One region of the Chengkuizengella sediminis genome, then DNA from elsewhere that is predicted to be linked to it. Evidence: predicted binding sites of a transcription regulator. Region 1 holds the regulator's gene; each other region holds the start of a gene.
What was found. The regulator LexA, encoded in region 1, represses DNA repair genes until DNA is damaged. The targets are predictions, from matches to a motif close to CGAACATATGTTCG.
Positions count from the first base shown of each region.

Region 2: the regulator LexA is predicted to act here: its motif matches at 3,792-3,805, upstream of EPK97_RS21100 (YolD-like family protein).
Region 3: the regulator LexA is predicted to act here: its motif matches at 2,663-2,676, upstream of EPK97_RS06425 (carbohydrate kinase).

Region 1 is NZ_SIJC01000005.1:288,814-293,470, reverse strand. Features, by position in the region: gene EPK97_RS12775 (hypothetical protein) at 717-1,181, shown strand; gene EPK97_RS12770 (hypothetical protein) at 1,364-1,825, shown strand; gene EPK97_RS12765 (hypothetical protein) at 2,129-2,419, shown strand; gene EPK97_RS12760 (hypothetical protein) at 2,531-2,689, opposite strand; gene lexA (transcriptional repressor LexA) at 2,983-3,600, opposite strand; gene EPK97_RS12750 (LysM peptidoglycan-binding domain-containing protein) at 3,765-4,142, shown strand; gene EPK97_RS12745 (DNA glycosylase AlkZ-like family protein) at 4,222-4,657, shown strand, end outside.
Region 2 is NZ_SIJC01000025.1:190-4,846, reverse strand. Features, by position in the region: gene EPK97_RS21130 (MrcB family domain-containing protein) at 1-509, shown strand, start outside; gene EPK97_RS21125 (restriction endonuclease) at 652-1,404, shown strand; gene EPK97_RS21120 (hypothetical protein) at 1,397-1,771, shown strand; gene EPK97_RS21115 (thermonuclease family protein) at 1,781-2,698, shown strand; gene EPK97_RS21110 (hypothetical protein) at 2,920-3,162, opposite strand; gene EPK97_RS21105 (DUF1871 family protein) at 3,178-3,423, opposite strand; gene EPK97_RS21100 (YolD-like family protein) at 3,428-3,775, opposite strand; partial or broken gene EPK97_RS21095 (hypothetical protein) at 4,099-4,657, shown strand, end outside.
Region 3 is NZ_SIJC01000002.1:388,006-392,662, reverse strand. Features, by position in the region: gene EPK97_RS06435 (3-hydroxyacyl-CoA dehydrogenase family protein) at 1-349, opposite strand, end outside; gene EPK97_RS06430 (pseudouridine-5'-phosphate glycosidase) at 583-1,506, opposite strand; gene EPK97_RS06425 (carbohydrate kinase) at 1,496-2,614, opposite strand; gene EPK97_RS06420 (hypothetical protein) at 2,934-3,362, opposite strand; gene EPK97_RS22130 (hypothetical protein) at 3,628-3,753, opposite strand; gene EPK97_RS06415 (YcdB/YcdC domain-containing protein) at 3,843-4,657, opposite strand, start outside.

The sequences.
Region 1 (4,657 bases):
GAAGTAATAGATAATGAGATATTTGGTTCTTGACTTGTAGAATATTGGAGTAGAAAATGGAACAAAGTATTATTGTGTTATCCGCAGTAAATGCAGCAGGAGAAAGTGAAAATACAAATGAAGCATCTGCAACACCAGAAAGAGACAGTTGATAATAACAATAATGCAATTTTAGTAATTGTTATGGAAAACGGACTAGAGAAAGAATACGATTTAACCATGAATAAGTTAAAGATTTTATTAACTGGTATCAAAGTAATATATCAGTAGCATGCGCCTTAGAAAAAACAAGTAACATTGGACCATTTGTAAATAGAAAAGACTATATTTTAACATAAAGAGGGGTATCGTCATAGATATTTTGCGTTTTCCTGACGCTACCCTATAACAGTCTTTCATCTGAACTTCTGGCTAATGAAATCCTACATAACTTACTAAAATGGGATAAATGTCCAAATAGTGACACAAAGAATATAAAAATTATATCTACACGTGATTATGATTCTCCTTTTAAATGAAGAAACCGCCTTTATAGACGGTAAATTTTATTTTTTCCTCAATCCCCGATAAGTTTAATCCCATAGTACTTCTTTTCACCAAGGAGCTTTAAATTTAAATTCCTTGGTTTTTGTATGAATGTCTAGGGATATTAGTCCAAGCAAATGGATTATAAGTTCATAAGATAGGATGAGGGATAGTAAAGAGGGGGGAATCTAATGGGTTTAAATAAAGAGCCCTTAGTTGTTGTTCAGATGTTTGTATTAGATCCATATGGTTTTATCGATCCAGATGTAATACGACTTCCTGATGATGGTACGTCTCAAGTTATTCTTACAGTTGATGTATGTGTTAAAGAACCACAGGAAACACAAGTATTATTGGAATCAATGATTCAAATTGCTGTAGATGATTTTGAATTCAATACACTTACAACTTTTGAAGTAATATATGAGCTCCTACGCAATGGTGATGTCATTGCAACGATCAATGACGAAATCGACTACTCAAAACCGGATGATTTTTTTAGACATACAAACCTCCCAAACTTTTCTTTAGTGGACAATAACCCAAGTCTTGGAATCAATACGTATGAACTAGTTTGTACAAATGTGATTGGTGGAGCAAGTATTGCTATCTTTGCTGGATCCCGAAGTCTAAAAGCAACAGTATTTACATTATAGAACAGTTTGAAAAAAAAAATTTATTATTAAACGGTTAACCGGAAGGGCGCTAGTATGGCGCTTTTTTTGTTGGACAGATCGCCCATTTTTTCAAATAAGAACAAACGTCCAATTCATTACAACAGTCATTTCATAAGATAAAGTATCTAATTATTGACTATATTGAGTGGAAGGTGTAAAAGATGTCCATATTTGGTGATACAAAATGTGACTGCTGTGTTTGTCCTATGCAATGTGTTTTGGAACAGTTGGTTGGGGAGGAAGTCAGCATTCTAATCCAAACAACTAATCCAGTTAGTCAGGTGATAAATGAAGTTAATGACTTTATAGTGTTTACTTCACAAGGAAATTATCCTATTTGTAATGTTGTTGCGGTTTTTGTACCAATGCCTAGTCGTAATTTAAGGCTAAAACCAATTAAAAAAAATGTGGGAGAATGTAGTTGCTGTGAAGCCCCAATGACAAATGTATTAAAATTACTTAAAGGAAAAGACGTATTCGTGGAAACATTGGGAATAGTTCCTAACATACTGGGCACAGTTACTGATGTTGGAGAAGGGATTGCGGTAGTAACTGGTAGTGGTACTAGTAATTTTCCAACTGTAATTTCCACATGTGCAATAACAAGGGTCATCCAGTCTTAATACCAAATATTCGGGTTTTAATATTGAGATTTAGCTATCGCATTGATTAATTGAAAAAATCCATAATAAAAGCTTATTCCGCTATGGAGAAGCTTTTATTATGGATTTTTTGTTTTTTTGTTTTACTTAAATTAGAAATATACATATTTGTATATTGTTACTTGAAAATGAAAGTATATCTATATTATTATATCATTTTTCGGGTTCAGTTCGTTGTAATCAAAAATTATGAAACTTAAAAAATATATTATTATGATAATGAATAAATAAATATTACTAATTTATTAAGGAGGAGTTATTAGCATGTTAAAAAAGTTAGTACAAACAGAAGGAGTTTCTTATAGTCCCAGGTTAAACAAACGTGCGTATTACGATGTTCCTCTTATTGATTCTATTAGTAGAGTTTATATTTCATCTAAACCATTTGTTCGTATACAATTGTGGGATGGCAGTAAAAAAATTCAAGAAGTACATACAACTGGAGAAAATTATTTTGACTTTAATTATCATCGAAGATATGAGGGTGAGTTTTTTATAAGAATTCAAAATCTAGCATCAAGATGGCAAGTTGTGGATATAACAATTATTTATTGAATGTCCTGACGGGTATACTTAGAGTATAAAAAACCTCAGCATGTGCCAAGGTTTCCTTGAGAGGGATATGATGGTTTTTTTAATAGAACAAGTTCGATGACTTCTTGGAATTCAACGATATTTTTTATAATTGTTATTAAATAAATCTGTTTCTTTTGGAGATTTTAATGATTTCTTACCTTCTAATTTTTCAAATTCTTCGTATAAACGGTGTCTAGTCCTCTCATGAAAGTTTGAGAATTTATAATCCCCATACCCAAATAAATCCATTGTCTCACTCCTACATGTTTTATATTTTTCTATCTGATAATCAAACCATAGCACAAAAATGTTTTTTTTCAGTAAATGAAATGTAAAATTTTCGCACTTTAATAATGTATGAAGCAAAATAAAATTTGATTATACTTTTTTACCAATATTAGTTAAAATGTGTGAATGCCTTTATAAATTTTGTTTTATCAAATGATAAATTAATCAAATCAATAAAAAAACTTCCTCCAATATTGGAAGAAGTTTAATCTTTATAAGACGCTTTAATAAATTTTAGTTTGCAGTTGTCTTTATTAACTAATGTCTCTAAATAATCCCACTACTTTGCCTAATATACTAACTTCATTGAGTAAAATTGGCTCCATTGTTGAATTTTCAGGCTGTAGTCTAAAATGGTTGGATTCTTTAAAAAATCTCTTGACGGTTGCTTCATTGTCTTCGGTCATGGCAACCACAATTTCACCATTATTTGCGGATTGCTGCTGCCTTACGATAACGTAATCGCCATCGTGAATTCCAGCCTCAATCATGCTTTCTCCAACAATCTGAAGCATGAAAACATTGTAATCTCCGACATAATGATTTGGAAGTGGAAAGTACTCTTCTATATTTTCTGTAGCAAGAATTGGAAGACCAGCGGTAACTTTTCCAATCAAAGGTACTTGTGCTATGGAAGAAGTAGCGATAGTAGGATTTTCCTCATCTAATATTTCGATAGCACGTGGTTTTGTAGGGTCTCTACGAATAAACCCTTTTTTTTCTAATCTTTCCAAATGGCCATGTACTGTAGAACTGGATGCTAAACCTACTGCTTCTCCAATTTCACGAACGGATGGAGGGTAGCCTTTTTTTTGCACCTCTTCTTTAATAAAATCTAATATTGATTGTTGCCTAGTAGATAACTTGTTCAATTTAATTCCCTCCCCATTTTTTTCATCACAATAAACGTTCTATGTATTATTTGGTATTATAACATAGAACGTTATTTCGCACAAACATAAGTTCGAAAAATATGTTGACACAAACAACTGTTCGTGATAACCTGAAATTAGAACAAATGTTTGGAGGTAATTATATGCATTTAATTTATACAAGTAATGCCATAGATACAAAAAAAGCAGTACAGCTAAAAGTTCAAAACAAATCAACTATTTTAAGAAAAAAGGTACTATTTATTTTAATTATCACTGTGATTGTAACAATTGGATTGATGTTTGGAACGATCTTGAATGTTTTTGCATCCGAAAATACGGTAACTGTTCAACTTCAAGACGAACAAACTATACAAATTCATGTAAAACCTGGAGATACATTATGGAGTATTGCTAAGAGCTATGTACCCAAAGAAGTGGACATCCGATATTTTATTTCTAAGATTAAAGAGGAGAATCAACTACAAAATAGTAATATCATTATAGGACAAGCCTTGTTGATTCCTAATGTTGAATTATAAATGGTGTAATTGACATGAGGAAATGTGCCAATAATAGTGAAGAATAGTAGAGTATGATCTATAAGGAGTTTATGTCACTATGGACAAAATATCATTATCAAAAGCAAAAGCACGCGACTTTCTTATTTCATATCAAGGTTTGAAACCTTCAAATCAATTTTCGGGTAAACAAGGAATCATTGATTTTATTCATCGTGTTGGATGCATTCAATTTGATCCATTGAATGTAGTAGGTTTTAACCAAGAGTTAGTGTTGCAATCCAGAATTTATAATTTTTGTACTCACATGCTTCAAGAATTGTTATACAAAGAACGGGTTTTATTAGATGGATGGGATAAAAACATGTCAATTTATCTTACTGAGGATTGGCCCTGTTTTTCAAGGTTTAGAGCTTTGAAGAGAGAACAATTAAAGAATGTAAAAGAAGTGCAGGCAATTCGTCATGATGTAATAAGCATAATAAAAGAAAAGGGACCGGTATCTTCGAAAGATTTATCATATAATCAAATTGTCG
Region 2 (4,657 bases), on a different contig from region 1:
ATGATTATTTGCTTCTACAAGATGATGGACAATATTTGGATGATAGTAAGCAGGAAATGGAGTATCAAGAGAGAGTAAATGAGCTTTCTAAGGAAAAAAAAGTGTTTGAAGAAGAGAAAGGTCCGAGAAAACGACCTAATCCAACGATTGATAAAAGGAAAAAAGAACGATGGCCACGAAAAGCAAATATAGCAGCAGAAGCATTACATCTAGCAAATTACAAATGTACTTATGATGAAAATCATACTACATTTATCTCGAAAAAAACGAATAGGCCATTCATGGAGTTACATCATCTGGTTCAAATGAATTTACAAACTAATTTTGAATATGACTTGGATCGTATTGTTAACTTGCTAAGTTTGTGTCCTACATGCCATAGAGCTATACACCATAGCATAGATGAAGTAAAGGAACAAATGCTTAGAAAATTATATTATGAAAGGCGAGATAGACTAAAGTCAGTCGGGATTGAGATAGCCTTTAGTGATTTAATAAAAGCTTATTAATCTAAATTTGAAACTCCACATGATTAAAGTCATGGGATTGAGTTGAGTGCGAAAAAAAGATAGTAGGATACACTTAAACTGGACAGAAAATTAAGTTAAGCAGACTACTATAATACAGAGCTAATTATAGAGAGGAGAAAAAATGGCCAGAAGAAAAAGTAAAGCAAAACAACAAGAGGAATTAATACAATCATTGTTTGGATTTGTAGCAGTAAGTTCATTTTTTGGAACCTTCTACTTCACTAAATCAATGATAGCTTCAATAATTATAGCACTAATTGCAGTAGTCATTATTATATTCATATTAGTAGTTAAGCATAAACAAAAGGTTGATAGTTTAAAAAGATCTGGAATTAGTGATATAGACAAAATGGATGGCCATCAATTTGAACATTATTTATCTCACCTATTTAAATCGCAAGGATATTCTGTGCAGGTAACAAGTGCTTCAGGAGATTACGGAGCTGATCTTGTTTTAAAAAAAGATAATAGGAAAATTGTAGTACAAGCTAAGAGATACTCAAAAAACATTGGTATTGAAGCAATTCAACAAGTTCATAGTTCAATGAATTATTACCAAGCAACTGAAGCCTGGGTAATTTCAAATCGATTCTATACAAAAGCAGCAATGAATCTAGCTAAAGCTAATCAAGTACGTCTATTCACACGACAAGAGTTAATCGATATGATTTTGAAGATGAATCCAGATGCAATTCCAAAGCCTGCCGAAATATTGGAACAGGTGCAACGTGGAGATAAGAGATGTAATAAATGTGGTCATAATATGGTTATTAGAAAGGGTCCTAAAGGAGAATTTTATGGTTGCAGCACCTTTCCTAAGTGTAGAAATATAGTATCCATTTATAACAAAAGGGAGCTAATACAAAATGGGTAAAAAAATATCTTCACTATTAGAATATAAAAAAAAGAATGATTTAAAACAAGCTGGTATATCATTGGAAAATAAAATCATAGTATTTGAAATGAATTCAGATGCGAAGAAATACATTCAAGAACACGAAAGAAATGAAGATTTTGAGATTTATGTGTCAGAAGAATTAAATATTTCTAAGGGAGTAATCACACATCCAAGTGGACTACATTACCCTAGTTATCTGTTATTGGATGAACATCAAGATCTTATTTCAGCGTACTATATTTCAACATTAAACCAACTCGTTCGACAAGATTTCTTTTCGTTGTTTGAAAACAAGAAAGCTATAGAAATATATCCGTATGATTTTACTATAATAGAGGAGTAAAAAAACATCATGAGAATTTTATATATTTTATTACTTATATTTCTTGTTGGTTGTTCTAATACATACACTTTAGAAAATCAACAGAATGAAAACACAAATGATATTGAAATTCAGCAGCAGTTAATTAATGCAACAATAACTAACGTAGTTGACGGTGATACCATAAAAGTAAAGCTTGAAGGTAAAGAAGAAACGATTCGATTACTACTTGTAGACACTCCAGAAACTGTTCATCCAAACAAACCTATCCAACCTTTTGGACCTGAAGCTTCACAATTTGCAAAAGACACGTTCCCAAAAGGTAAAAAGGTTCAAGTTGAAATTGATGTTTCTAAACGTGATAAATACGATAGATTACTAGCATATCTATGGGTAGATGGGAGAATGTTTAATGAAATGCTCTTAGAAAAAGGACTCGCTAGAGTGGCTTACATTTATCCACCTAACGTAAAATATGTGGATCAGTTTCAAGAGACTCAAGAGGAAGCGAGGCAAGAAGGCATAGGGATATGGTCTATAGAGGATTATGTAAAGGTAGCTTGGCTAGATGGTGATGTAACCTTTAATGAAGTTACAGAAAACGAAAGCATAGATCCAGTAACAACGGAAAACAATTCACCTATTCAAATTACAGAACTAAATTTAGAGGAAGAGTATATAACAATTATGAATAATGATATCACAGACATGGATATGACTGGATGGAGTGTGTTAAGTGTTCAAGGAGATCAACGTTTTGATTTCCCTGACTCGTATACCATTAAAGCCGGAGAAGCTATCACTATTTGGTCAGGAGACTTTTCTAGAGGTATATGGTCCGTTGATCTATATTGGACAGAGCAAAATATTTGGAATAACAACGGGGATCCAGCTCAATTGATTAATGCAGATAATGTCATAGTTGATATAGAAGGAAAAATAAATTAAATATATATACATATGGGGGGTTAAAAATTTTCACCCCATCTTGATTAAGTACAATTAGAAAAAGAGAGGGTAGGTAATTAGTAATCAGATCATAGATGAAAAACCATCCCGATGGTGCAGTTCATCGATAGGATGGTTTGGTTTAAAAAATCATGGAAATGTAGTATATAGTTATTTTAACTTATGGCGTACTAATATATCAATGATGAATTTTATCAGAATTAACCTAGGTATTTTTTAAAGGGCGAGTCATAGTCCCTAGTAGATATAATCTTTATATTCTTTGTGTCACCATCAGGACATTCAATATAACGCCCCTTTACAAGTCCGTTCAAAACTGAGCGGACTATTTTCTCTTCTTTACCTGTTTTAATTTCAAGTTCTGGTATTGTTGGCATTCTAAGTTTTGAATGCGTGAAGTTATACAGAATACGTAATACCTTTAGTTCAAGGTCGGTAAGCACGGAATCACCTTCTCACTACTTAATTTCTGACCAAATTTTATTAGCAATAATAGTGAAATGAACTTCACTAGAATTCCATGAAAAAGCCTTGTTAAATATATGTTGTAACTCTTTTGCGAGATTTGTAGGAGTATTCACGCTATCTAAAATTTCCATAATTGATAAGATTTCGCGTTCATATTCGTCATCAGGAGCACCTGGAAAAAGATTAGCAGGATCCCAATCGTTTATAACTTTAGTTAACTTAGTTTTTGTATTCATACATTCACCTCACACTTAAAATGTCACTAAACTTGACCCACTCGTAATCATCCTCATCCTCTAATCTTACTTGTTTTAATCGGGTATCAAATTTAGTGATGAATCCAGTTTTATATGCATTTTCACCAAAGTCACGAAACAATTCAACTATGATTTCAGACTCATTCAACATTGATTCAGATAATTTCTGAGATATGATATTGACCTCTTCCTCTGCAAGTTCTGGTTTAGTCTTTCTATTTCGTTCTTTTTGATAATGATTCATAAGTTCTTTATGTTCAGGTAGGATTATACGACTTGCTTCCCACATCATATTTGATCCAGGTGTTAATTTATTTTCATGTTGTTTCATTTCATTCACCCCTAACGGAACGTTTGTTCCTATTATATAAGAAGCACAGGTTAATATACAAGATCAATCTTATTATTCCAAGAAATAATTCAAATAAAAACATATTAACCCATTATTTGTATTTCTATGAGTCTAATGATCTAAGGAAAATTTCCTTTCCAGATTACAAATAGTACTAAATGACTTCTAGACAACCCCAGTATATTCCAATAGTATTTTAAGTATAGAATAAATAAGTTAACTCCCTCGGCAAGTTTGTAGGTCGAGGGTTTTGACGTCCGTAAATGCACTACAATTTAAATGGTAGAAAAGGGGTAAATCAGGTGAAAAATATTTTTAACAACAGTCTACTAATCATTTTTATTTTCATTTTTTTAAGTAGTTCGATTATTCCAACTTATGCTAGTGAGGAATTTTTACCACTTCAAAGTGAAGTGCCACAAGTTTCTGAGGGAACTCCAGTGATTGAAGAAGCACAACTTGAGGAGACTCCAGTAACTGAAGAAACACCAGCAGACCCTTCAGTTATAGAAGAGGAGCCTACAACTGTAGAAGAATCTGCAACTGAAGAAACATCAGTAGATGGAGAACTGATCCAAGATGAACCTGTAATTGAAGAAGAACCAGTTACTGAAGAAGAACCAGACGGTACAAGTAAAGAGAAGGCAATTCTAATAGATATAAATGAAGGTTTCGATGGAACGATAACGGATGCTGGCTATACTTGGTATATTACAGAATTGGATACAAATCAAACCTATAGTTTACATAAAGTAGGTGGAAACTACTTATCTTTTTATCCAGATAATAGTACAGAGTATGAATATAGATCTGACTATTCTAGTAACACGTCATTTGATTTTACGCCAATTAACATAGGGA
Region 3 (4,657 bases), on a different contig from region 1:
TAGCTAGAATAACGTCTGGAGAACAAATTTCATCTAACATTTCAAATACTTTTTTCTTATCACGTAAATTTTCAGTAATGGTTTCTATGATCATTTCACATTCAGATAGCTTATGTACATTTGTAATTTTTTCAATTTTAGATAGGGTCAATTTTTTCTCTGCTTCAGTTATTGCCCATTTCTCTAATTGTTTGTCTAAGCTGATCTCAATACTATTCCATGATTGTTCTAGTTTTTCCTCTGTTTTTTCAACAAGGTACACTTCGAGTCCTTTTTTGGAAAGCATTTCTGCAATGCCTTGACCCATTGTACCTGCCCCAACAACTCCTATTTTTTTAAACAATAGTATCACCTTTTTTATTTATAAATTTATTAAAAGAACTTTTTGAACAAGTACTTTTTGATTAATTTTCCCTAAAAGATCATAACAAATGTAACATTCATTTTCATCAATTACACAAAATGTTCACAGGAAATGATTAAACTTATAGTTTAATTATACTAAAAAGACGATGCTCAACAAAGTTGTTCACCGTCTTCATCTAATATGAAAAGAGAATTTTCACTATTTGTATATATTTTTTACTTCTTTAAAGCATGAAGCTGAACTGCAATTTGTGCGCCCACATTAGCATTGTTCTCCACAAGTGCTATATTGGTTACTAAACTTTGACCTTTTGTTAATTCTTTTACCTTATCCAATAAAAATGGCGTTGTTTCTTTACCAGAGATGTTATTTTCCTTTGCTTCTGATAAAGCCTGATTTATAATTTGATTCATAAATTCGGGTGAAAGTTCATCTTCTTTAGGAACTGGGTTTGCGATGACAACTCCACCATCTAATCCTAATCCCCATTTCGTATCAATCATCTCGGCAACTTCACTTGTTGAATTCACTTGATAATCGACCTCAAATGCACTTGAACGTGAATAAAAGGCAGGTAACGTTTTTGTTTCATATCCAAGTACAGGCACACCATATGTTTCTAAATATTCTAATGTCAAACCGATATCCAATATAGATTTTGCGCCAGCACATACGACTGCTACATTCGTTTTAGCAAGTTCTTGTAAATCTGCTGAAATGTCCATCGTCGTTTCCGCTTCACGATGTACACCACCAATTCCACCTGTTACGAACACTTCGACGTTTGCTAAATTCGCACAAATCATCGTTGCTGCTACGGTTGTAGCACCATGTTTCTTTTTCATTAATAAATAGGGTAAATCTCTTCGACTCGCTTTCTCAATCTCATCACTTTTTGCTAAAAATTCAATTTCATCTTCCGTTAATCCTATTTTTATTTTTCCATTGATGATGGCAATTGTAGCTGGTACAGCACCATTGTCTCGAATAATCTGTTCCACTGTTTTCGCTGTTTCTACATTTTGTGGATAAGGCATTCCATGAGAGATAATCGTGGATTCTAAAGCAACCACCGGTTTATTATTATTTTTGGCTTCTAATACCTCTTGTGAATATTCTATGAATGATTTAAGTTTCATGTTGATCTTCCCCTTCAAAATAAGTTGTATATCCTTCATGTAACACTTTTTTGTTTAATCCAGAATGTACTGTTTCATTTGTTTGTAAAGTAATTGCTGAACAAGACATCCCATATTTACAAGCCGTTTGTATATCTTCACCTTGAAGTGTGGCATAAACTATTCCAGCTATTAGTGAATCCCCAGCACCTGTAACATCTTGAACATGGATTTCTGGAGGAAGAATATACTCTGACTCTCCCTTGTTAGTAGCATAAAATACGCCTTGTTCTCCAAGTGTAATCACTATATTTTCTATTCCTTTTGCGATCATTATATCTGTAGCTTTTTTATAGTTGTTTTCCTCATTTAAAGGTATACCTGTTAAAGTTTCAGCTTCATCTCGGTTTAAAATCAACCAAGTCACTCCTGTACAATCCTCAGGAATTTTATTGATCTTAGGAGATGAAACAGAAGCAATACAAACTGGGATGTTTTTGATGTAACTTTGTTTTATGATGTGTTCGATGACTTCAGGAGGTAAATTTGTATCCATTAATATTAAATCTGAACCAGCAATACGCCCCCACCTTTTTTGCACATGAGATACTTCCATTTGATCGATAATAGACATTTCAGATAATGCGATGACCATTTCCCCATCAGAATCAATGACTGCTGTATAAGCCCCTGTATTGCTGTTCGGAATTTTATAAATTAAACTCATATCGATATAAGGTTTGCTTTTTTCTAATAACCACTCCCCTTCAGAATCCTCTCCTAGAAGTGTTAGAAGTGAAACTGAACTTTCTAATCTACCAAGGTTTTCTGCAATGTTTCGTGCAACTCCCCCAGTTGATTTAAAAGAAGTGACTGGATTTGATGTTCCATATTGAGCTGATCCTATCACCTGTGCTTTACGATCTACATTTGCGCCACCTATACAAGTAATATGTTTTTCCTTAGGTAAAATGTATGCTCGTCCAACAAGTTTTCCTTTTTTTGTAAGTGTGGAAATATAGTTTGCTACAGCAGGTCGTGATAATTCCAATTTTTCTGCTAGTTCGTTTTGAGTGATAAAAGGATTTTCTTGGATTAGATGAAGGATGCGTTGTTCTTTTTGATTCATGGTTTCACCACCTTCAGTAAACTAATTTTATGATGTTTGTTTATATTATAAACTTTTGTTTGGGTGATGGCAATCGAAGGGTAAATTTGGAAGAGTTTCAATAATCATTAATAAATTAAAGTTCTTTTTAATTGAAGAAAATATAAAATGTAAAAGTGATATTGAATGTATATTTTAGAAGCAAAATAGAGTAAATGACTTTCTTCTGTAACACTCATGATTCAATACTGATGTTCAAATTTTTTTTTAACTTTGATTATTTAAAAGCCTACTCCCTATTTATTATCAGGGAATAGGCTAATTTTAAATACATAACTTTTCAACTAGATAATTTGTTGATTGCATTTTCCATCTTTTCATCTATATCTTCACCCTGATACAAATAAAAGATAGTGACATTATTGATTTCATGCGTATATTTGTCTACATCAATGTCTGCTGAACCTAATTTTTCTTTAAATTCATCCATTCCTTTATTTCGCTCTGTCTCATTTTCAAAAATATAAATGGATAGTTCATTGTCCCCAATTGCATAGACGTTCGGAGTAACACCGTTCAATTCAAGTTGAAAGATACTCCTAGAATTCCGCTCCGCCTCTTTAAGTTTAATTCCTTCTTCCGTAAGGGTAGTTGTCACATCATCTAAAGTTAGTTCTTCTTTAATGTTGTTATTGTCATTTGTACAACTAATTAAACTCAAGATTAGAAAAATGTTCAAAACATAAAAACATAGTTTCAATTTATTCATATTTCACACTCCCGTAGATGATTTATTTAAGTTATAAATGTCTAGTTAATTTAGCTTTCCCATTTTTTGAGAAAATAATAAAATCATCTACAAAGAGTTATATTAAATGTTTATGTTAAGATTTTTTAAGCTGTAACATCATTCCTAACTTTAATTTTACAGATTGAAGCATTATTATCATAAAACTTCTTGATGGATCAAAACATAGTCAAGAACCTTAGGAAAATTTTCCTTAAAGTTCTTCTTTAACATACATTACATTTGATTATTCTATTTTATACTGTTCAAGTATTTCAGTTGCTGGCATACTATCAGGAATTTCCTTTAGAACTTCTGTTGCAATTTCTATAGCTTCTTCCTTACTTAAGCTTTCTTGAATTTTTAGTGACAAAAAAACTGTCACCACAAACGTAGATAACAGTTTTCTAAATTATCATTTTTTTATGATAACAAACGATAGGGTTTAAATATTTTCCTTCACTAAAACTCACTCATCATATTCGCTAAACGAATTACCGAAACAGAAATCTCTGCCAAGGATACCGATTCCTGTGGACGGAATTGACCATTTTTATTTTCTGTTAACAAACCTAAAGAATTTGCTATTGCAATATGCCCTTGATAATCATTTGTAATTTGTTCCCTGTCAGTAAAATCAATAAGATATAGATCTTTTTGCTCAGCCATTTTTTGCAAACCTAACGCACGTACATACCAATAGGCTAATTTTTCTCTAGTCAAAGTTTCATCTATAACAAAGGTATCTGCTTCCTCATTAATAATTTCTTGAAATACTGCTCTTTCTATAATATGAAAATCATCATGCTCTAAATTAATATTCGAGAATGTTGGTGAAACCCCCTCAGTACCTTCAATGTCATAAGGATCATTGATTGACTTGATGAGTATATTTAAGCCATCGCCAACAGTTATTGATTTACCAGGATCAATCATTTCATTTTTACCAACAGAAATAATTCTTTTCATTATCAGATAATTGATTTCTTTTTTTGCCCATGAGTGTTCTACTTCAATATTTGTTGATAATTGATCCGATGCGTAACTTCTAGGTACCCACTCTCCTTGAATAGCATCGTAAAAACTATAAACCTCTGGAGCAAAACTGATACTATAATAAGCAAGGTAAGTTTTTTCTCCTCCCACTTTATAATCGGGACTCACATCGTAAATTAATTCTAATGTCAGATTACTTTTAAAGTCAGATATCACTTTTTCTTGTGATAATGCATCTTCTGGATTTGGCCACTGAATAGGCTGATAATCATTTACATTCA